One region of the Comamonas sp. NyZ500 genome, then DNA from elsewhere that is predicted to be linked to it. Evidence: predicted binding sites of a transcription regulator. Region 1 holds the regulator's gene; the other holds the start of a gene.
The links. The regulator LexA, encoded in region 1, represses DNA repair genes until DNA is damaged. The targets are predictions, from matches to a motif close to ACTGTATNNNNATACAGT.
Positions count from the first base shown of each region.

Region 2: a site for LexA is predicted at 6,337-6,354, ahead of JAO85_RS17270 (LexA family transcriptional regulator). Genes of this name have one in related genera too.

Region 1 covers NZ_JAEIJE010000007.1:163,358-174,278, reverse strand. The annotation lists gene lpxK (tetraacyldisaccharide 4'-kinase) at 1-598, shown strand, start outside; gene JAO85_RS13185 (Trm112 family protein) at 696-887, shown strand; gene kdsB (3-deoxy-manno-octulosonate cytidylyltransferase) at 891-1,667, shown strand; gene adk (adenylate kinase) at 2,058-2,714, shown strand; gene JAO85_RS13170 (asparaginase) at 2,977-3,957, opposite strand; gene lexA (transcriptional repressor LexA) at 4,040-4,711, shown strand; gene JAO85_RS13160 (hypothetical protein) at 4,830-5,309, shown strand; gene JAO85_RS13155 (hypothetical protein) at 5,727-5,972, shown strand; gene JAO85_RS13150 (universal stress protein) at 6,117-6,578, shown strand; gene JAO85_RS13145 (hypothetical protein) at 6,883-7,209, opposite strand; gene JAO85_RS13140 (hypothetical protein) at 7,981-8,289, shown strand; gene JAO85_RS13135 (hypothetical protein) at 8,385-8,789, shown strand; gene JAO85_RS13130 (FABP family protein) at 8,874-9,515, shown strand; partial or broken gene JAO85_RS25630 (Rha family transcriptional regulator) at 9,555-9,731, shown strand; gene JAO85_RS13120 (universal stress protein) at 10,273-10,719, shown strand; gene JAO85_RS13115 (amidohydrolase family protein) at 10,915-10,921, shown strand, end outside.
Region 2 covers NZ_JAEIJE010000012.1:31,383-42,303, reverse strand. The annotation lists gene JAO85_RS17310 (sialidase family protein) at 1-2,282, shown strand, start outside; gene JAO85_RS17305 (hypothetical protein) at 2,330-2,545, shown strand; gene JAO85_RS17300 (glycoside hydrolase family protein) at 2,542-3,165, shown strand; gene JAO85_RS17295 (hypothetical protein) at 3,162-3,557, shown strand; gene JAO85_RS17290 (hypothetical protein) at 3,557-3,853, shown strand; gene JAO85_RS17285 (hypothetical protein) at 4,003-4,344, shown strand; gene JAO85_RS17280 (hypothetical protein) at 4,366-4,593, shown strand; gene JAO85_RS17275 (Y-family DNA polymerase) at 4,600-5,898, opposite strand; gene JAO85_RS17270 (LexA family transcriptional regulator) at 5,905-6,318, opposite strand; gene JAO85_RS17265 (sterol desaturase family protein) at 6,714-7,787, opposite strand; gene JAO85_RS17260 (DUF2274 domain-containing protein) at 8,220-8,465, opposite strand; gene JAO85_RS17255 (TrbI/VirB10 family protein) at 8,462-9,745, opposite strand; gene trbG (P-type conjugative transfer protein TrbG) at 9,748-10,740, opposite strand; gene trbF (conjugal transfer protein TrbF) at 10,737-10,921, opposite strand, start outside.

The DNA of each region.
Region 1 (10,921 bases):
CTACCCGCAGGTCGATGTGATCGTGAGCGATGACGGCCTGCAACATCTGGCCCTGGCACGCGATGTGGAGCTGTGCGTCTTCAATGATGAAGGAGTCGGAAACGGCTTTCTGCTGCCCGCAGGCCCGTTGCGCGAGCCCTGGCCCCGCCCGGTGACGGCCACACTGCATGCGGGCCAGCCGCCCAGGCCACCGGGCAAGGCCCCCACGTTCGCGCTGCAGCGCAACCTGGCCGACACCGCCCACAACGGCCATGGCCAGAGCATCCCGCTGCGCAGTCTGGCCGACCAGAGCCCGGAGGCCGTGGCCGCCGTGGCACGCCCCGAGTCTTTTTTTGCCATGCTGGCCGCCCAGGGCATCACTGCGGCAGCGACCCAGGCCTTGCCCGATCACTATGATTTCGAGAGCTTCTCGCGCAAGCTGGGAAACGACAAGCCCTTGATTTGCACCGAAAAGGACGCCGTCAAGCTCTGGCGCAGGCATCCCGAAGCCTGGGCCGTGCCCCTGCAGCTGCAGCTGCCGCAGGCCTTCTGGGAACTGCTGGACGCGCAGCTGGCCAAGGCCAACGCCAATATTCGCCGCGATGGCAAGCCAGCCTGACTATCATTGAGCCTATGGATCGGCCTCGGCTGATCACCCCTTTTTTGCAGCGCCAGCCCCCTGCTGGCGCCCTCATCCCGTTTTGCAGGAATATTCCATGGACGCCAAACTTCTCGAACTGCTGGTCTGCCCCGTCACCAAGGGCCCGCTGCGCTTTGACCGCGAGCATCAGGAGCTGATCAGCCACAGCGCGCGTCTGGCCTATCCCGTGCGCGACGGCATCCCTGTGCTGCTGGAAAACGAAGCCCGCACCCTGTCCGACGACGAGCTGGAAGAAGAAAAGCAATAAGCCATGAGCTATACGGTACTGATCCCGGCCCGCCTGTCCTCGACCCGTCTGCCCGGCAAGCCCCTGGCCGATATTGCCGGCCTGCCGATGGTGGTGCGCGTGGCCCAGCGCGCGGCTCTGGCCGGCGCAGCCCGCTGCGTGGTGGCGGCCGACGACGAGAGCATTGTGGCGGCCTGCGCCCGGCATGGCGTTCAGGCCATCCTGACCCGCAAGGATCATCCAAGCGGCAGCGACCGTCTGGCCGAAGCCTGTGCGCAACTGGGCCTGTCCGGCGACGATGTGGTCGTCAATGTGCAGGGCGACGAGCCGCTGATCGACCCCAAGCTGATCGAGGCTGTGGCGCAACTGCTGCTGGCCCGTCCCGAAGCCAGCATGGGCACGGCAGCTCATCCTATTGATAGCCTGACGGATTACCGCAACCCGAACGTGGTGAAGGTGGTCTGTGACGCCAAGGGTCTGGCCAGCTATTTCAGCCGCGCCCCAATCCCCTGCTCACGCGACCACGGCGATGAAGCCTGGTGGCAGACGGCGGCCCCCAGGGCCGGTCACACAGGTTTCACACCGCTGCGCCATATTGGCATCTACAGCTACAAGGCCGGTTTTCTGCGCGAGTTCCCGCAACTGGCACCCGCGCCGACCGAAGCCATGGAGCAGCTGGAGCAGCTGCGCGCCCTCTGGCACGGCCACCGCATTGCCGTGCATATCACGCCCGATGCACCGGGTGCCGGCGTCGACACGCCCGAAGACCTGGAGCGCGTGCGCGCTGTTTTTGCTGGTTGAAAAAAAGACCTGCGCACTTTGGCGACACCGGTGCGCAGGCTGTCTTCATCCAGGGCTGCTCAGGCATCAAGCCGGCAGCTGCCCAGTCCACGCGCTCAGTCCCAAAGGGCCCCGGGCCAGTCCAGGAAAGCGCTGATCGCTATACTTTCCGCATAGTCCGAATAGCATATGTAACGGCTTCGGCACCTGGATTACAACTACAGCAATCGCGTTTGCAGCGGATACATGCCTTCAATTGGCCGCACTTGTGACAGCCTTGACTGAATTGTGTAAGCCTGTGTTGGTCTTGTGCGTGCTATCCTTGCCCGCGAAAAAATACGGCCCGGGGACTACAGACGACCACCCGTCTGCCTGGGCCAGCAAGAATTTCTACTCTCCTCAAGGATTTCCATGAAACTGATTTTGTTGGGTGCACCCGGCGCCGGCAAAGGCACTCAGGCGGCCTTTATTTGCCAAAAGTACGGTATCCCTCAAATCTCCACGGGCGACATGCTGCGCGCGGCCGTCAAGGCTGGCACCCCTCTGGGTCTGCAAGCCAAGGCCGTGATGGACGCCGGCCAGCTGGTCAGCGACGATCTGATCATCAACCTGGTCAAGGAACGCATTGCTCAGCCCGACTGCGCCAAGGGTTTCCTGTTTGACGGCTTCCCCCGCACCATCCCCCAGGCCGATGCCATGAAGGCCGCCGGCGTGAAGCTGGACTATGTGCTGGAAATCGATGTGCCCTTCGACGCCATCATCGAACGCATGAGCGGCCGCCGCAGCCACCCCGCCTCGGGACGTACCTACCACGTCAAGTTCAACCCTCCCAAGGTGGAAGGCAAGGACGATGTGACCGGTGAAGACCTGGTTCAGCGCGAAGACGACAAGGAAGAAACCGTCAAGAAGCGCCTGGACGTCTACAGCAGCCAGACACGTCCTCTGGTGGACTACTACAGCAACTGGGCCAAGGCCGATGCAGCAGCGGCCCCCAAGTACCGCGCCATCAGCGGCACAGGCAGCGTGGAAGAAATCACCGAACGCGCTCTGGCCGCTCTGGCTTCCTGATCGCCCTGATCACTCGCTCATGGAGCCTTGCCGACTTTCGCGGCCAGGCATCTCTGGGCAAAAAAGGCCGGTGTCTTCACCGGCCTTTTTTGTTTTTGAAGCTCGCGCTCCCGGCCTTCCGGCCGGCGGGATAGCTGCACCAAGGATGGCATTGCAGCCATCAATATTCATAGCTGCCTGCGCCTAAATTCATTGAACTTCAGACCCAAACACCATAAATACTCTTTATTAACGCAGGCCAGAAGCTCTCATAATAAGAGCATCAATCCAATGCGTGAGGCCAGCCCATCAGCTCCAGCATCAGGCTGATTCTGGCCTTGACCGCCGGCAGGCTGCTCACACGGCCATCCTGCGCTCCCTCGGCCTGCACCACCTGCCCCTCCTCGCACCGGGTCGTGATGCGCAAAGCCATGTCCTGCGCCTGCGCCCAGTCCAGCGCCGGCCCCAATGCCTGATGGACCGTGCCATTGCCCGTGCCCACCACCACCACGGCACGCACGCCTTCCGCATGCCAGGCCTGAACCACCGCCAGCGCAACGGCACTGTTGCAGCCGGCATGACTGTGCAGCAGCTCCACCAGGGGCCAGTGATCTGCGGGCGGTAAAGCGATTGCAGTGGAGCTGGCCGCAACGACCGGCAGCCCGCCCGTTGCCCAGCGCAGCCGCCCCTCTTCCACCCAGCCCAGCGGACCGGCGCCGCTGCCATCAAAGGCATCCACACGGTAGGGATGCACCTTGCGCACCTGGCGTGCGCTGAACACCCGGCCCGCCACCACGGCAAGCACACCGCGGCCAGCAGCCTGCGTATCGGCCGCACAGGCCACGGCATCACGCAGATTGCCCGGGCCGTCGGCCGAAATGGCTGTGGCCGGGCGCATGGCGCAGGTCAACACCACGGGCTTAGTCGGGCGCAGAACGCATTGCAGAAACCAGGCGGTTTCCTCCAGGGTGTCGGTGCCGTGGGTGATGACAATGCCGCTCACATCATCACGCGCGAGCAGCTCTGCACAGCGCAGCGCGAGTGCATGCCAGGTGGCGTGATCCATATCCTTGCTGTCCAGCTGCGCCAGCTGCTCCGCCTGCAGAGATGCAGCAGCAACGCGCTCCAGGTCCGGCACAGCCTGCAGCAGCTGAGCCACGCCCAGCTGGGCCGCACGGTAGCCCACGCTGGCGCCAGCCTGCTCTGCGACACCGGCAATCGTGCCACCGGTGCCCAGGATGACGATATTTTTGTCACGTTCCACTTGCAGTCCTCTTCAAACTGATTAAAAATACAGGTACTGGATGAACACACAGTATTCATCATCGACCGATCAAGGAATGCCCATGGACCACCCCAAGCTCACTCCCCGCCAGCAGCAGATTCTGGACCTCATCCAGTCCACCATCGCTCGCACGGGTGCGCCCCCTACCCGGGCCGAGATTGCCAGTACCTTTGGCTTCAAGTCGGCCAATGCTGCAGAAGAGCATTTGCAGGCACTGGCGCGCAAGGGCGTCATCGATCTGGTCAGCGGCACATCGCGCGGCATTCGCCTGCGCGCCGATACCGTGCGCACCATCAATGCGGCACGCGGTGCCAGCTTTGCGCTGCCGCTCACGGCCCTGGCTCCGCTGGTGCTTCCCCTGGTCGGCCGCGTCGCTGCCGGCTCGCCTATTCTGGCCCAGGAACATATCGATCAGAGCTATTCGGTCGAACCCAGCCTGTTTGCCGCCAAGCCCGATTACCTGCTCAAGGTGCGTGGCATGTCCATGCGTGACGCGGGCATCATGGACGGCGACCTGCTGGCGGTACAGGCTACGCATGAAGCGCGCAATGGCCAGATTGTGGTGGCCCGCCTCGGTGATGACGTTACCGTCAAGCGCTTCAAGCGCACGCCTCAGGGCATCGAGCTGCTGCCCGAGAACCCCGACTACAAGATCATTCACGTCGATCCTGAAGAGCCATTCGCCATCGAAGGCCTGGCCGTAGGCCTTATCCGCAACAGCATGTTCATGTAACGGGCAGACGGCGTCCCTCCGTCTATGCAGCGCAGGCACTGAGCCTCTTTCCCTCACAAGCCCAGGCAGTAGGCGCGAAGCCGTTGAGCTTCGCCCTGGGCGGAGCTTTGCCGAAAGAATGCAATCCTGCCCTTATCCATGCCGCAAGGCCATCAAAAGGAGTTGCCAAATGGGATTCGCCACATCACTGCAGACTTTGACACGCCTGACTCTGAAGAGCCTGCCTGCCACGCTGTCGCTCAGCCCGAACTTCAGCTCCGATGACGCAAGCAAAGCCGCTGCAGAACCCGTATCGCTCACAAGCAACCGTCCAAAGGCGAAGCAGATCAGCATTCCGGTCATGCGCGCCAACCGCGGCCGCAGCCGCAGCCGTCTAGGCAGCAAAACGCTTTATCCTCAGGCCATTGCAGCGACCCCAGAGCTGCAGTCGCTAGTAACCGATGAGTCGACACAAGCTGCTGCTCCGCGACTTCTCAAAATCGTGCAGCGAGAACCGCGCAAGCAGCCCGAATGCCTGCTGATCTGCGGACGCATGGCCGATGTCTGCGCCGCGCTAGAACGTATGGCACTCCATGAGCAAACAGCGCCGCAAGTCTGAAGCACAGTGAGGTTTGACTGCCTGCACTTATGCAGCCCGAGCCCGACCCGCGATAGGCCTGCAGGAGATGCAACAAAGCTTCCATATGCATCCAACACAAAGCCATCTCAACACTCTTGGCCTATCGGCCGGCAGATATGGCGCCAGACAACTTTGCCAACAGTGCATAGGCAAAAAACTCGATACCGCCAGAGCAGGCCCTCTGTATTTGCGCCGAACGATCTGGATCGCCATGTAAATTTTTTGCTGATGTTCTGCCTGGGCCTGTCCGCGGGACGCATTTCGCACAATGCCTCGCAGCCTTCAGAACTCCTTGTCAGGCGCGAATATCCGTCAGAACGGATACCCGGATCAGGGTATTGCGGCACCTCTTCGACAGTGGAAACATTCATATACACATGTCAACGAGGGCGTCTTATGAGTGCCTACCGCAAGCTCTTGCAGCACATACAGGCCAAAGACGCCAATGGAAACCTGCGCCTGATTCTGGTCTATCAGAGTTTTGATGAGGTCGACATGCCACACGGCATCTCCATACGCCCATCTGCCATTTACTTTGAAACTTCCGATCACCAAGAGGTCAACTGGCTCAATCCACAACAGTTCGAGATAGAGGCCACTGGCGAAATCCTCAATCGCGTTCCTCCTTCGCCCGAGGAATGAGACAACTCGACGCGACCGCCCCTCGTTACAGAGTCTTACCTCCTGTCTACAACTCTGCTGCATTCAAGAACTAGGCATTGCGCAGCTCGAAATATTGGAATAGATTGATTCTCAGGCACATCTTCCGGCATCAGGAGGCTGAACATGTTCAAGCACCTGCTCATTCCCACCGATGGCACCAAACTGTCAGAGGCTGCCGTGCGTGCTGGCGTTCTGCTTGCACGTGAACAAGGTGCCAAGGTGACTGGCCTTTATGTCATGCCCGATTACCGCGCCATCATCTACGGCGCAGACGCGCTGTTGACATACAACAGCGCAGAGTTCGAGCGAAGTGCCAACAGCGATGCAGATGCGGCTTTGCAGTTCGTCGACCAGATTGCTAGACCTGAAGGCGTACCCTGCAACTTTGTGCGAGTCACCCACGCCTCTGTTTACCAAGCCATTGTTCACCAGGCGCAGGAATTGCAGTGCGACCTGATTTGCATGGCCTCACACGGTCGCAAAGGTATTGGCGGAATTTTGCTGGGCAGCGAAACCCAGCGCGTCCTGACGCACAGCCATGTCCCGGTGCTGGTACACCGGCCCGCCTCCACCGGCAAACATTAAGGAGCCAGAAATATCGAATAGCAGTCCTGCATGTCGCACGCTTGCCTCGGTACAGGATGGGCAAGTGATTTGCAAGTCATGGCTGCAAAATGCAGGCCAGCCAGTCAGGAGTTGCTGGCCGCACCCGATGGGGCAACCTGTCAACCGTTCAAACGCGTCAGCAACAGTGCAAGAGCGATAAACGGCGATTGAGGCCAAAGTAGCGCCTCTGCCAACTATTCAAATGCATTGACTGTGTGAGCTGCAGAACCGGATCGAGAGGACCCCAAAACTTGCCCGCCTTGCGCGGGCATTTTTTTGGCTGCTAGGCACATCGCTCCGATACTTCTCCCAATCGCTCACGATGCCCAGGCAAGGTGAACAGAATCTGGAGATTCTGCGAGTCCATTTGCTGCACCACGATGGAGCCGTCTTCGTGCAGATAGATCCGCACAGTGTGTGCATCATCCAGATCCCAGTGCGCAACGCTCGTATTCACCCCCCGCCAGCCATGCTCCTCGCACAGCCGACGCCGGCGCAAGGCCTTCAAAAATTCCTGCGAAGCACCAAGCTCTGCATTGGTTTGCACCCAGCTGTCGATCACCAACTCATAAGCCATCTGCTGCGTATGGCAAGGCTTGGCCAGCTTCATGTGCCTGATCCAGGCATCTAGACGGGAGGCAAAAGTGTATTGCAGGTGGTGGGACATGGGCTTTTTTTTGAATTCAGTAGGGCATCAGGCTAGATCGCCACTTGCACATCAAAATCAGAATTTTCCTACGCCCAATTTACCGAAAAGTGCAGCAGAAACAAAATCTACATCACCAATAGGTTCAGGGTTTAACACTGCTTGACGACCGGCCTGAGAGACAACTGGCAGAGCGAGACTTGCCAGAGCCACGGTGAACCCTGAGCCTGCACGGTGACATATCTCAAGGATTGGATAGGCTGGCTTTTGGACGCTTGCCAGCTGCTCAGCCACCGCATTGCCTAGTATTTCGGGAGCACCTACCGATGACTTGCCTGTTGGAATTCAGGCAAGGCGATTCAGCCCTGCTTTCGTTGACTCAGGCCAGAGCATCGTCATCCTGAAATTCAATGCGCCTCTCTCAAAATTGTCATCATCAGGCAATTTTTACGCTCAAACCCATGCCGGCTCAGAATAGATTTCATTAAAAAAATCTATCTTTTCACTCAGTTACTTAGCACGGCCACTTCATCAAGAAAAGATGACAGCGGCACCGGCAAAGCACCTCCCCAGCGCTTCAGAGAAGCTCACACAGCAGATCTGCTCTGTCCATTAGCGCGATCTGTAAGTGCCTACATACTTCCTTACATCCTCTTGATACAACATCAGTCAAATGCAATGAAATGTCAGCTCGCAGGTCCTGCGGCAAGTCGTTGAGCAACAGGGAGTGTCGTCATGAGAAAAGTTAATCCTGCCGCCAAGAACGCGAACCGCGCTTTTGTCCGTCTGCACACGTATGTGACCAAGCAATTCGACTGGGATCTCTTCACCAAGGACTACCGGGTAGTCCTGCACACTGACGAGGACGGAGGCGTCACGCTCTACATCGTCAAGGTCTTCGACAAGGATGGACAGCCTGCCGCACTAGGCCCAAAGATCCCTAACCAGATTACGTTCTCTTACCGTCAGGCTCCCATCATGTCGGTATGGACAGAGTTCTTTAACGACGGCAAATTCAGTTGGCGCAATGTCTCCTGCCGCTAGGGCGCGGCGGTGGAGGATGGTGGATTGGCTGTCGGCATAGACACCCGTCGCTGCGCCAGGAGCGCCATCCTGTCCAACACATTCAGGAGAGTTGCATGACCCGCTTCCAACCGATGCTTGCAACTGCTGCCCTGCTCAGTCTCATGACACTACATCTCAGCAGCAGCTCCATGGCACAGGCCGCCTTTACAACCCCGGGCGGCTACACCAACTCCTACAGCGGCCAGATCACGGGCAACGGCATCGTGCAATACGGGCTCGAAACGCGGCCCTTCCAGCGCATGACCGTCACGCTCAATACCAACAACCCCTCCAGCCAGATGAACGTCTTCAAGGACGGCTCTGCCCAGCCCCTATGCCAAGGCTCGGCCAACAACAACATCTGCACCTTTCGCATCGAACGTGGTGCCAGCTATCGCGTGCTGATCTTCCTCACGCGTGAAGCCGCCCAGCGCGGCGAAAGTGCACGCTTTACGCTCACCACCGAAGAAAGCACCTGACAGCTTGACTGCCGTCAAGAAGCCCTCAGTCCATGGCTTGTAAACTGGCTTCAACAGATTCAAAGTGAAAGCCCGTTACACGATATGGAAAACTTTCCCAAAGACATCTACACCGAGCCCACGCCCGATGTGAATACCCTGGCCAACCTCGGCCCCCTCACCGGCATGGCCGGCATCTGGACCGGCAAGCGCGGCCTGGACATCAACCCCAAGGCTGACGGCCCCGAAAAGCAGGCCTTTATCGAGCACATGGAGTGCCAGCCCATCGATGCGCAAACCAACGGGCCACAGCTCTTCTATGGCATGCGCTACCACACACGCATCGTCAAGCCCGACGATGTGGAAACCTTTCACGACCAGGTCGGTTACTGGCTGTGGGAGCCTGCCACCGGCAACATCATCCAGACCCTGACCATCCCGCGCGGACAGACCGCCATGGCCACGGGCAAGACCACGGCCGACGCCACCAGCTTCACCCTCAGGGCCGAGCGCGGCTCCACCGTCAACGGCATCTCCAGCAACCCGTTTCTGGAGCACGCCTTCAGAACCGACGCCTATACCATCACCATCACCAAGCACTCGGACGGCACCTGGTCGTACGAGCAGGAAACCACGCTGACCATCCCCGGCCAGAGCGAACCTTTTGCCCATACCGACCGCAACACCTTGCACAAGATTGGCGAGCCCACGCCCAACCCAACGGCAAGGGCCGCAGTTGAAATCTGATTACGACTCTCAAAGGACTCCACGCCCCCGGCCGAATTCACTGGATCCGCAGGGCGCACACTCCCCGATTACCGCATCGTCCGTGATGGCCTTACGCTGCTGGCCATGGCCCTTACAGGCAAGAAGGCGCTTGCCTTCAAACCGGCTTATATAGATGCCTTTCAGCGCATGGAGGCCGTTCGCAGCAGGCTGCCGGCATTCGGCGCATGGAGCTGACCTTCAATCTGGTCGCGAAGGCTGAGGCGCAAGTGCACCGCACTGCGTTCAAGACCTTGATACAGGGCGATGCCGATAGATGAGCGCACAGCAGCCACCTGGCGAACCTGAATTACGGTCGCCCACCCTGCGCCATATACAGCCGATTGTGACCGAGCTGAGGCAGGCCTCCTTCGACAGCCTGCCATGGCGCATTGCCGACGGCGAGACCATCGGCTCGACCGATGCCCAACTGGCCAAACTGACAACGGCCTGCTCCCAGCACCGCGAGAGGCAGCCCAGCCTGCCGACCGGCAACAGCCGCAGAGCAGGCTGCGCAAGACCTTCGGATAGTCTGCTTTTGATAGCTTCCAACGCTTTATGGATAAGGGCTTGAGGCGGATTTTACCTGCAACCTCATGAATTTGATTTCCATCAAGAAACCGTCTGAATACTCATTTCAAGGTGTTGCATTAGCAGCCCTGGAGTGTGAGTATGAGTTCGGTGATCGATCGAATTGATTTGGCAACAAAACGCGCACCTATGCGCAAGGAGGCTGGATATGTTCAAGCACATTTTGATTCCTACGGACGGCTCTAAGCTCTCTGAGGCCGCGCTGCGCGCGGGCATACAACTGGCCAAGGAACAAGGCGCACAGGTGACGGCGCTGTATGTGATGCCGGATTACGCAGCCATGATTTACGGAGCCGAGGCGCTGATCGCCTACAACTCTGCAGAGTTCGACAAAAGCGCCCAGAAGGAAGCAGATCAGGTGTTGCAAGCTGCCCTGGACATTGCCAAGACCGAGGGCGTGGCCTGCCAGACGGTGCGGGTCACGAATATCTCCATCAATCAGGCCATCATCAAGCAGGCGCAGGAGGGTAACTGCGATCTGATCTGCATGGCATCACACGGCCGCAAGGGCATTGCCGGCATTTTGTTGGGCAGCGAGACCCAGCGCGTACTGGTCAACAGCAGCATTCCGGTTCTGGTGCACCGCCCGGTTTAAGCATGCTCGACTGCAGCGCAGCCACTTCTCGGCCGCTCTCATAATGCAAGCAACGCCCCATCGCCCTCGTGCGGTGGGGCGCTTTTTCATGGCCGATCGTCGTGTAGCATCGGTGCATCAAATTGTGAGCCTTTGGTTCCATTTGTCACGCCGGCAGCGACGTCTCTTGTTCATTTTGAAAAAAGGGAAAAGCAGATGAATC
Region 2 (10,921 bases), on a different contig from region 1:
ACTCCAGTAACCTGGACCAGTTCATGCTGAGCCAGCAGCGCACTTTCCCTGATCGTTTGGGGGTTGAGCGCCTCACGCTGAAGGCTCTGGAGGATGCGACGCCTGATGCGATTGAGGCACGCCAGGGCGCTGAGACGGCGCGAGACGTTGCTGTATCAGCCAAAGATGCCGCACTGATTCAGGCAGGTGTCTACGCAACAGAAGCTGCTGGCCGGGCTGCTGTTGCTGATGGCCAGGCGTTCAAGGTTCAGGGTGATGGCATCACCATTGCTGCCTATGAGTTCAGGCGTGTCAACGCTTCAACCTCTACACAAATTGGGGTGTACCCGGCGTCTCAATATGTGTCGAAAGTAGGCCTGCTAGGAGATATAACGTCTCAGGCCCGGTACCAAGAGGAAGTACACCCGTTTCGATATTTGGGTGATTACGCCGCGACTACGTTGTACGGTTATCGCGACATTGTGCGGTTCGGCGACTTCTACTATTACTCGGCCAGTCCTATTACCGACGCGGTGCTGAACTATGCATGGAATCCGCGTTTTGTCAGTACTGGAGCCGGCTGGAGCATTGCCGCCTTTTTAGCGCGCACTGTTTCTGGCGTTGAATTCTCTGTCACGCCGTACACGGCTGCGGGATTGCCAGCGAACTCCGCCCTCCTTAGTGAAGGCAATGACAAGGCTGCGGCAGCAAAGCCCAACGAAGTATTCTCAATGCGGGCCATTGTGCGCAACGATGGCCCGGTTTCCGTCAACGTTTACGGGCGTCTTTTCTTCGTTGGAGCAGGGCTTCCTGTTCGTGGACCGACGATTACTCTTGCTCCCGGTCAAGAGGCCGACGTTACGGCCAGTGGTAGTGCTGCGTCATTGACGACTACAGGCGCTGTCATGGCTGTATACAACGATACAGCTCTTGCGCAGAACCACAAGATAACGATTCGAGAACCAATCATCGTGAAGGGGGCTGTCGTGCCCCCGTATTTCGACGGGAGCAGCCCGACAACTACTGTTGACGCTACCTACTCCTGGGCTGGTACCGCTGATGCTTCGGACTCTGTCAAAACATTGCGCTACAGCACGCGCAAGCTTGGAACTCCCGGAGTCGATGTAGGGTGGCAGAAGCTGATGCCTTCAGTGCAAGCGGAGGTGATTGGCCCAGTTGGCGCTTTAAGTGCGACTCTGACCAGTCGGCAAAGCATGGATATTGTCGACACGCTCAGCGCAGATCGAACTTTAGGCTGGCACATCAATGGGTCCACGCTGCGGCAGACCGCCGACGAGGGAGTGACCTGGACAGCAATATCCACTTTCCCTTCTGAGAACATTGAGTCGGTGATGGAGCTCGCGAACGGTGAGCTGCTTGTGTCTACCGCTCCAGCAGACCTGAGGCGCAAGGTCTATGTTTCCACGGGTTATCGCAAGGGTGGGGCTGTGACTTTTGCAAATGTGCTGACTGCGAGCTCTCCATCGTGCAAATTTTCTTCTTGGGGAATGTTTGTGGATGGGCCCATGGTTTTGCTCAATGAGTATGGTCCAAAGGCGGGCTACACATGGTCTGGTGGTTCGGAAATCATTGAGCCAGGCAAAAACGCGCGCTACACCTACATGAGTCTGGACCACGGCAAGACCTGGCGCACGATCTTCGATCTGAACGCCTGGCTGCCGGGACGCCTCGGCATCCACCTGCACGGCGTAGCCTACGACAAGTGGTGGGATCGGATCTGGCTGACCTTCGGCGACGGCACGCATCGTGGCGACGGACAGGGCGGATCCGGCACTCTTTACAGCGACGACCTGGGTGCGACCTGGCACTGGGCACATGACGGCTGGGATGGTGGCGTCGAAGGGCATCAGTGCGTTGGCATCTTCCCAATGGAGGGGTGCATCCTGTTTGGGTCGGACTGCTTTCCGAATGGTGTGCACCGTATTGACAGATCTCAGGGAAAGCACACCGGGCTGTACTCCATCGAAGTAGCGTTTGCGATATCTGCTGATGACACTTTGACTTACTTGTGTCATCGCATCTGGCAGTCGAAAGATGCACCAGATGCACCGGTCTTCTTTGCCTTTGGCTGTGAAAAGTTGACGCGCCCGTCTTGCATTGTGGCGACGAGAGATGGTTACACGCTTTCAAAGATATGGGAGGACACGGTGGCTCAGCAGACTGGTTACGGTTTGCGTGCTGTTGTGGGGCCCACCCGGCGGGGTCAATTGATCGCGGCAAGTAACGACCAGAGGACTGCGGGAATGTGGTCCGAAATCAAGGGGCCTTGCCCGATTTATTGACAGTGGTTAAAGCTCGCTTCGGCGGGCTCTTTATGCCTGGGAGGGCTATGAGCAACGAAAGCAAGGTTCAAGCATTGATCGAAACCGCCAAGGCCGCGCCGGCCGTGGCCGGGGCAGCAGCGTCCACCATGACGCTAAATCACTGGGTCGCCGTGGCAACGGGCGTCTATATCGTGATCCAGGCGCTCTATCTGTTGCGCAAGTGGTGGCGAGAGGAGCGCGGCAAAGGGGGCTGGCTCAGCGAGGAAGGGGAAGTCACATGATGAACAACAAAACCAGGGTCGCAGCAGCGGCCCTTTCTCTTTCTGCTGCTGCAGGCACGGCTTGGATCACATCGGAGGGGGATGGCCCCAAGAGCGTCAGCCAGTCCGGTGAGGTCCTATTGCACCCGTATGTCCCCACTCAGGGCGATGTGCCCACCATCGGCCATGGATCTACGCACTATGAAGATGGCCGGCGCGTCACCCTGGCGGATCCTCCGATCACTCGCCGGCGGGCAATTGAGCTCGCGCTGGGGGAGTTGGACCGCACCTATGCGCAGTGCGTGCGCGACAGCCTTGGCCAGACGCTGGTGAATCAAACCGAGTTCGACAAGGCCGCGGACTTCGCGGGGCAGTACGGCTGCGGCGCCTGGCGCGGCTCCAGCATGCTGACCAAAACCAGGGCGGGCGACTACCCGGGCGCCTGCCGCGCCTACCTTGGCTACAGGTTCATGACCAGCGGGCGCCGCGAGGGCTCGGGCTGGGCGGCCTATCAGTGGGACAAGGCCGGTCAGGCCACGCGCTGGCGATTTGACTGCAGCACCCCAGGCAACAAGATCTGCGGCGGCGTCTGGACTCGGCAGCTGGCACGCCATAACGCATGCATGGAGTCGCAGACATGACCGGCAAGTCCCGTATTTGGCCGTTGCTGGCCCTGGCGCTGCTGCTGAGCTTGGTGGGCAATTTGGGTCTGGCCTGGCTGTACGTGGGGCAGCGTGACGCTGCAACCCTGGCTAGATCCGATGCCGATCACGCCGCCGAAAAGGAGTCCCTGGCGCGCGGGAGTGCAGACGTGTGCACAAAAGCCGTCGAGGCATTGCAGCTGGTAGGTGAAGGTCTCAAGCGCGAGCGCGACCAGGCCCGCTCACAGGCGGCTGCGGTCGCAGCTGGACACAAGGCCCGCGCGGACAATATCCTGAGCACGCCAGCTTCAGTGCCAGGTGACGCATGCGCAAGCGCACAGGCCCGAGTGGCTGAGCTGCTGGCGTCCCGAAAGTCTGCAGGAGGTCAGTAATGCGCCGTCTACCCCTACTCTCGGCTGCGCTGGCGGCCGCTGTCCTACTGGCTGGTTGCGGTGCTGCGTCGCCGGCGAGGGTTGAGATTCAGCAGGTCAAGGTCCCCGTGCCTGTGCCTTGTGATGAGTCCGAGCCGGAGCGTCCCAATATGCCGACCGAGCAACTGCCGGCCGGTGCTGACCTGGACATGTACGTCCAAGCTGCCGGCGCCGAGATTGAGCGCCGCGAGGGCTACGAAACGGAGTTGCGCGCGGCCTTGGCCAATTGCAAGCGGCCGCTTAAAGCAGACTTCTAATGAAGAAAGCCTCCCCTGATGCTTAGGCGCCAGGGGAGGCTTTTTACTTTTTATGGTCGCACCTTGATTTCGTTTTTATATCTAGTAATATGATGCGACGGCACTAATTAGTTCCGCTTAAAATTGCTGCTTAATGGCGGAGTTTGTAGATGATGAATATAAATGGATGCCTTATTTCGTTTGAAGGAAAAAACCCTGTTCTGATGGACGGCGGTTCAATGAAGATCGAAGAGAGTAATGTCGTATCCACAAAAGATAGCGTTAAGATTTTAAACGCTGACCATGTTGAGATCAGAAAATCAAATTTAGTGTCGAATTCTGATTTCGTCGTTAGAGATGTGGATACTTTTGTCGCAGCTGGAAATAGACATTTCCAGAGTCGAGAGGAGATGGATAAGGAGGAGCATAATAAAAGATCAACCGCGTCCGAATTCAAGATACAGCTTGATCCTTCGGTTGCTAGATCATCAAAATGGCGGGGAGTTAAGTGATTATATTTCTGGGATTGAGAAATGTTTGATATCAAGGGCGCTAAAAAAGTGGATCTTCGGTCTAACAAAACTACTGGCGACAGAGTGGCTAAGGTTAGAGATGTTGACGATCTTACTGCTTATGATAATGAAGCAACTGGTAAGGATAAGAAATCCTGGAGGCGTGAAATAGTAGTCGGTGTAATTATTGGACTAATTATTATGGCTGCGACAGCGTTCGTTAAAAGTAAATATCCTGGATCGCTTTAGCCTGTTCTATGCTCTAGCGATGGGTATCTCACCTATTTTTGTCGTATATCGTGGCGTGCGACGTTCCTGTCGCATGCGCCAGCCGCTTTCATCCTGCTCGGGCACTCCGGTGCTGGCCACATGCACGGTGCCCTTCCCAAAACGCGCATTCACGCGATCCATGGCCTCCATAAGCTTGCTTTGATCGCGGCAGGGTTCCTTAAAAAGCATGTCGCCTTGCTGAACATCTGCAGGGAGCAGGTCTTGAAGCATCACGCCAGCCTTGGAGAGCTGATAGCCAGGCTGGTAGATTGAACGCAATCCGCGCACGGCCGCATTCACAAGCGCCTTGGTGTCGGATGAGGGCGGCTGGAGTTGAAGTACTGCCGTTTCGTAGAACCTGCGGCCTGGCCTGAATGGCGATGTGTGCGCGAAAACATGCAGAGCGCCGGCACGCAACCCGTTGGTGCGCAGTTTCTCGGCTGCTCTGGTTGCAAATTCGCTCACGGCCTCGATAAGGGGCGGCAAGGTGGTGATGGGGTGCCCGAAGCTGCGGGTGCATGCAATCTGCTTTTTGGCTGCAGGGGCCAGCTCCAACGTCATGCAACTCACGCCCTGCAGCTCACGCACGGTGCGCTCCAGCACGACGCTCCAGCCATCGCGCGCGGCATGAGCTGGCAACCTGGCTAGGTCCAGCGCAGTCAGCACGCCTTGCTCGGCTAGCTGGGCCGAGATACGCCGGCCCACGCCCCAGATCTCGCCGGCAGGCGTGCGGCCGAGGATGTCGGTGCGCTGCTGATCGGACAGCTCGGCCCAGTTGCAGACCCGCTGCAGCTCGGCGGGATAGCTGCCAGGCTTGCGCTCCGAATCCTTGGCGACATGGTTGCAGAGTTTGGCCAGGGTCTTCGTGGGGGCCAGGCCCACGCAAGTGGGGATGCCGGTCCATTTCAAGATGCGTGCGCGAATGGCAAAGGCGCGCCGAGTCAGATCCCGTACGCCGTCCAGATCCCCAATGAATGACTCATCGATGCTGTAGATCTCCTGGGTGGGCCCCAGGCCAGCAGCCAGCGACATCATGCGGTCGCTCATGTCGCCGTACAGCTCAAAATTCGGTGAGAGGCAGACTAGGCCCTTGTGCTCGACCAGGTCGCGCAATTGAAAAAATGGCTGCCCCATCTTCACGCCCAAGGCTTTAGCCTCGTCGGAGCGTGAGATGGCGCAGCCGTCGTTATTGCTCAGGACGACCACAGGAATGCCCTGCAGAGCTGGCCTGAACGCGCGTTCGCAGCTGACGTAGAAGTTGTTGCCGTCGATAAGCGCGAACATACATGCTCATGCAAAGCGTTTGATGCAGGACTTAACCACGCCCCAGATCTCTAGCTCTTGGTTTTCTTTTGGGACGATGTCGGGGTAGGTGGGGTTGCCGGCTCGGAGCCTGAAATTGCCGCCAGCGTTGTACAAGACTTTGACAGTGAAGTCATTGTCAAGAACGGCCACGACGATGCTGCCATGGCGAGCGCGCAGTGCCCGATCCACCACGATGAGGTCGCCGTCATCGATGCCGTACTCACGCATCGACGGGCCGGCCACGCGCAGCAGGAACGTGGCCTGCGGGTGCTCAATCAGCAACTCGGCAATGTCCAGCCGTTTGCCTGAGAAGTCCTCGGCTGGAGAGGGAAAGCCTGCGCGCACGCTGCAATCTGCCAGAGGCAAAGCAACTGGGGAGGCAGTGAGTTGGACGGGCATGCCGCTCAATAGTCGATGACTGTACATGCATACAGTATATCGACTGGTGAAAATCAAGCTCTATGAGTCCACATTGGCGCCGCATTTATTGTTCAGCTCCGAAAAGAAGCCGACATAAAAAAACCTCCTGAATAGGAGGTTGGTTGGCGTAGGTTCTAGCGTAGGTTTTACGTTGAAATCAAATCTCTCAGGGGGATTTACGCCGATGCATCATCGGCGTATGCGCCGAGAGGTCAGTCATGTCTGGGGAGTAGGGCAGCGACGGGGATTCTGTGCTTGTCTGGGTCATCGCTTCAGCGGTATGCAAAACAGGGGGCGCCGCGCCGGTGCTGGGCGGGCGCCGAATGCTGCATTATCCGTGATGCCCAATAGCAGGGGGCATGGCTGTTTTTTGGCTATTTGGCAGAGGCCGTCTGCACGCCTTGCTCGGATTGAGAGCCAGAGCCTTGATCGTCGTCATGAATGGGGCGGTAGCCCGGGCCGAAGGACACATCGCCCAGCCTCCAGCCCGCGCGGCAACTGAAGGCTCCCCAGAAGCGCTTCAAGGTGTACCACTGCATGGCGATCAGGCCGCGCTCGTTGTCGGCATCGACCTCGGGGTCGCTCACGCCCGTGGGGCGTAGTTCCTCGTCGTGATAGAGGGCTGTGCCGAACAGCTGATCCCACCAGGGCAGAACCTGGCCGAAGTTGCAGTTGTGGCGCTCGGGGCGCTCGGCATCGCGCAGCATATGGTGATTGCGGTGAAAGCGTGGGCCGACCAGCAGGCGCTCGCCCATTTGGCCCAGCCAGCCCAGACGCAGCGCTACGTTGGCATGGGAGAAGTTCTGCACCAGCTCGCTGAGCAAGCCCAGCATGGCGAACTCGGAGGGCTCCACGCCCATGGCCAGACCTACGCTGGCCAGCACAAAGCTTTGCAGCATGCCGTCCAGATAGTTGCTGCGGTCGTTGCTCCAGCAGCTCATCTGGCGCTGGCTGTGGTGCATGCTGTGCATGGCCCACCACCAGGGAATGACGTGCTGGGCGCGGTGCATCCAGTAATACGTGAAGTCGTAGACCACGTAGTACACGGCAAACAATATATAGGGGTGGCCTTCAAACCAGGGCAGCCAGGCCTTGAGGCCGCTGGCCTCCTCGGTGGCAGGCCCGCCGCCCAGCATATGGGCGACCGGCATGAGGATCAAAAAGCTGAACAGCGGAAACAGGCCCAGCAGCATGAGCAGGGTGTAGTTGCGGTCCACCGTGGTGTGGCGTCGGTCGGCCCAGCGTTCGGCGGGAAGCAGACTCTCCAGCGGCCGCATCACACAGCCGATCAGAAACAGCTGCAGCAGCGCGATCAGGATGCCGGCGGCTATCTCGCGCGGATCGCCTGCTGCCTCTGCAATATGGAGTGCGTTGACCACGGGAGTCACCGCATGCACGGAAACCCAGTCAATGGCCAGCGCCCAGTGCTGGCTGAAGAAGTCCATCATATTGTTCTGCCCATTTGTCGTCGGGCAGATTCTGGACCGGGAGTTTGTGGATTCTGTGGAGAGACGTACACCTCCAGCGCTTGTCCACTGCTTGTGGACTCGGCCTCCAAGGAGTGTTTATTGCCTGGGGGCGGCCTGGCGGCATAAAAAACTGCTCGTGTCAAGCCCTGAGCGCAAATCGCCCAGGGCTTGAAACTCTATATGGGACGCGAGGTTAGCTCTGTTTCGGGCAGTTTGGATTGACTGCTGCGTTGTGGGCTAGGTGCCACATAAGAGCGATGAGGAAGAAAGCCGGAGCGCGTTGCATCGGGGGACGTTTCCCAACAGCAGGCCGACTTGCCTTTCTCCTTTCTCTATAGTAGCCCAACTGCCCCCGGAACGACAAAGCGCAGCCTCAGGCTGCGCTTTGTCGTTGAAGTGGCGGCAAGGTCGTCAGGTCTGTTTCTGCGGAACGACCTTGGCGGTCGTTCCTTTCCTGAATCCACGATCCCCCGCCATGAATGCCTCCAGCATGTGCGGGATCAGCGTCGCCGCATCGACCGTTTCGCCGTAGGTCTGCGCATGTAGCGCGGCATAGCGGTCAAGGTCTGTCTTCAAGCCAGCGGGACATGCGAAGGTCAGCTTGACACTCTCGGTCTTCGGCAGCGGCCCCAGCCGCAGCTTCTTGGTCGTGCTCATCGCATCGCTCCCCGGTTGAAGAACAACGGTTGGTACGGCCGAAGCACGAGATCGCGGTTCACGATGATGCGAACCGGCAGGCCCGGCCGCTCGGTCAACGTCGGCTGGATGTTCATGTTGCGCCGGGTCATCTCCTGGCCTACCTGGTTCACGCTGTCCTGCAAACTGCCCTGTCCGGCGATGATGACGCGGTTGCCGTCCTGCCGGTTCTGCGGCGCGGCCAGCTCGGCGCCCACGCCCAGCAGCGTGGTCAGAGCCGCGCCGGCAAAAACGCGATCCCAATGCCAATCGACCCCATCCTCCAGGCCGGCATAGCCGGCCGGGTCGGTACCCGCCAGGTTGTCGAGCGTCAGCGAAGACGTGTCCGGCAGGATGATGCGGTTCCACACCACCTGCACGCGGCTCTGCCCGTAGCTCACCTGGCTGTTGTACTTGCCCATGAGGCGCGAACCCTGCGGGATCAGCAGGAACTTACCCGTGGCCGAGTCGTAGACAGGCTCCGTCACCGTGCCGATCACGTCGCCCGGCAGGTCGGACTTGATACCCGTCACCAGCGCGCCAGCGATCACCGTTCCGGCCATGACCTGGTACGGCGAAGCCGGCAGGGTCAGTTGGCCGGAATTGCGGGTTTCCGTAGAAGCGCCTTTCAGGAAAGCCTCTTTCTGGTCTTGTCGGTTCTGCACGGCGGTCGGGTCGGACGCGGATTGTTGAGTTTGTGCCGCCGTCGAGGCCGGCCCGGCGGCGAGCGGATCAAAGCCCGCCAAGGCCGATGCCGGGCCCGCCGCAGCGGCTTGCGCAGTCGCCGGTGCAGCGGTCTTGCCTGGATTGCCCGAGCGGAAGAACACCGTCGAGGCCGCAGCGGCATCGGCTTCCTTGCGCCGAGCATCCTCCGGGTCGTGGCCTGGCGGCGCATAGGCCGGTGTCACCGGCTGCTGTGACTTCACGATGGCCGGGCCGAGGTCGCCCGGCAGCGGTGGCCCCAGCTCCGGCACCTTCGCCGGCAGCTTGGAATAGTCGGAAGGCAGGCCGTCCAGCCCTTCGGACTTCGAGACGCGATCCACGTTGTACAGCTCGGTTTGCTCGCCCGCGCCGCGCCGATGCGGCTGCAACGACCAGATCGTGGCCCCAAGCACGGCGACCGACAGGCCGCCGGTGAGGATGGCTAGCGTGCGCCGATTCAACCGAGTCACCGGACGCGGCTGCGCGCGCAGCGCCATTGCCTCGGGCGCCACCTTGCCGGTCTGCGGCGCGGCATGGTCGGGAATGTCGTCCTGGCTCATGGTCAGTTCCTCCGCGTGCCATCCGTGCGCTCGATCCGCACCACGTCGCCCTTGTCCCCGCCCAGGCGCAGTTCGGCCGCGCCAAACAGCCGATCCACGATGTAGTACGGTGAGCGGAATCGGTAGTTGACGAGCTGGCCGTCGCCCTGCGCGCCGATCACGAACAGCGGCGGCAGCTCGCCTTGGGCAATGCCCGGCGGAAACTGGATGTAGACCTTCTCACCGTCATCGAAGGCACGCAGGGGCTTCCACGGCGGATTGCTGCCGCTGACCGCGTAGCGGAAACGGATCTTCTCCAGCGACAGGCCCGCATCGACCGGCGCAGCGGCGCTGGCCGCCTGCGCCTGGCGCTGCAGGGCCAGCATCTTGTCCTTGGGGTACTCCCAGGACACCGACGCCATCCACGTCTTCTCGGTCGAGGTCAGCTCCAGCAGGTAGGTGCGTCGGCTTGTGGTGATGACGAGATTCGTCTTCAGGCCCGAGCGGATCGGCTTGACCATCACGTTGACGCGCAACGCCTCACCGCTGCCGCTCGATGTGTCGCCCACGATCCAGCGCACCGTGTCGCCAGCGGCGACCGTCACCAGTTCCTCGCCGGGCTGGAGCGCGATCACCGTCACACGGCCCACGGCCGCATAGACCTGGTACAGCGCGCCATCAGTGAAGGGCCACACCTGAATCGCATTGACGTAGCCCTCGCGCGTGGGCGCGATGCGCGCCTCGGCATTGGCGCGGGCCACGCGCACGGTTTCATCGGCGGGTTCCACCGCAGACTTGGCATCCGGTACGGGCTTCATCTGCGCCGGCATCGGCAACACCTCGGGCACGGTCACGACCTCCACCGGCTTCGGCGCCTCGGGCAGCGGCTGGGCTTGCACCGGCTCGTCGAGCGAGATGACCGGCGGCGGCTTGCCCTGCGTGGCGCAGCCCGAGAACAAGACGCTGGATGCCAGCAAGATCAGCGGCAAGGCGGATTTACGGAAAATCGCATTCATGGTTTTGCTCCTTCGTTTCCTTCCAGTTCGCGGCTCCACGACAGTCCGTTGACGTAGATGCCTAAGGGGTTCTTACGCAGGCGCTGCTCGGTGCGCGGGGTCTGCTGCACGATGGAAATCACCGCGTTCCAGCGCTCGGTGCGATCCAGGGCGCCGTTGACGTAGCGCGTCTCCGTCCAGC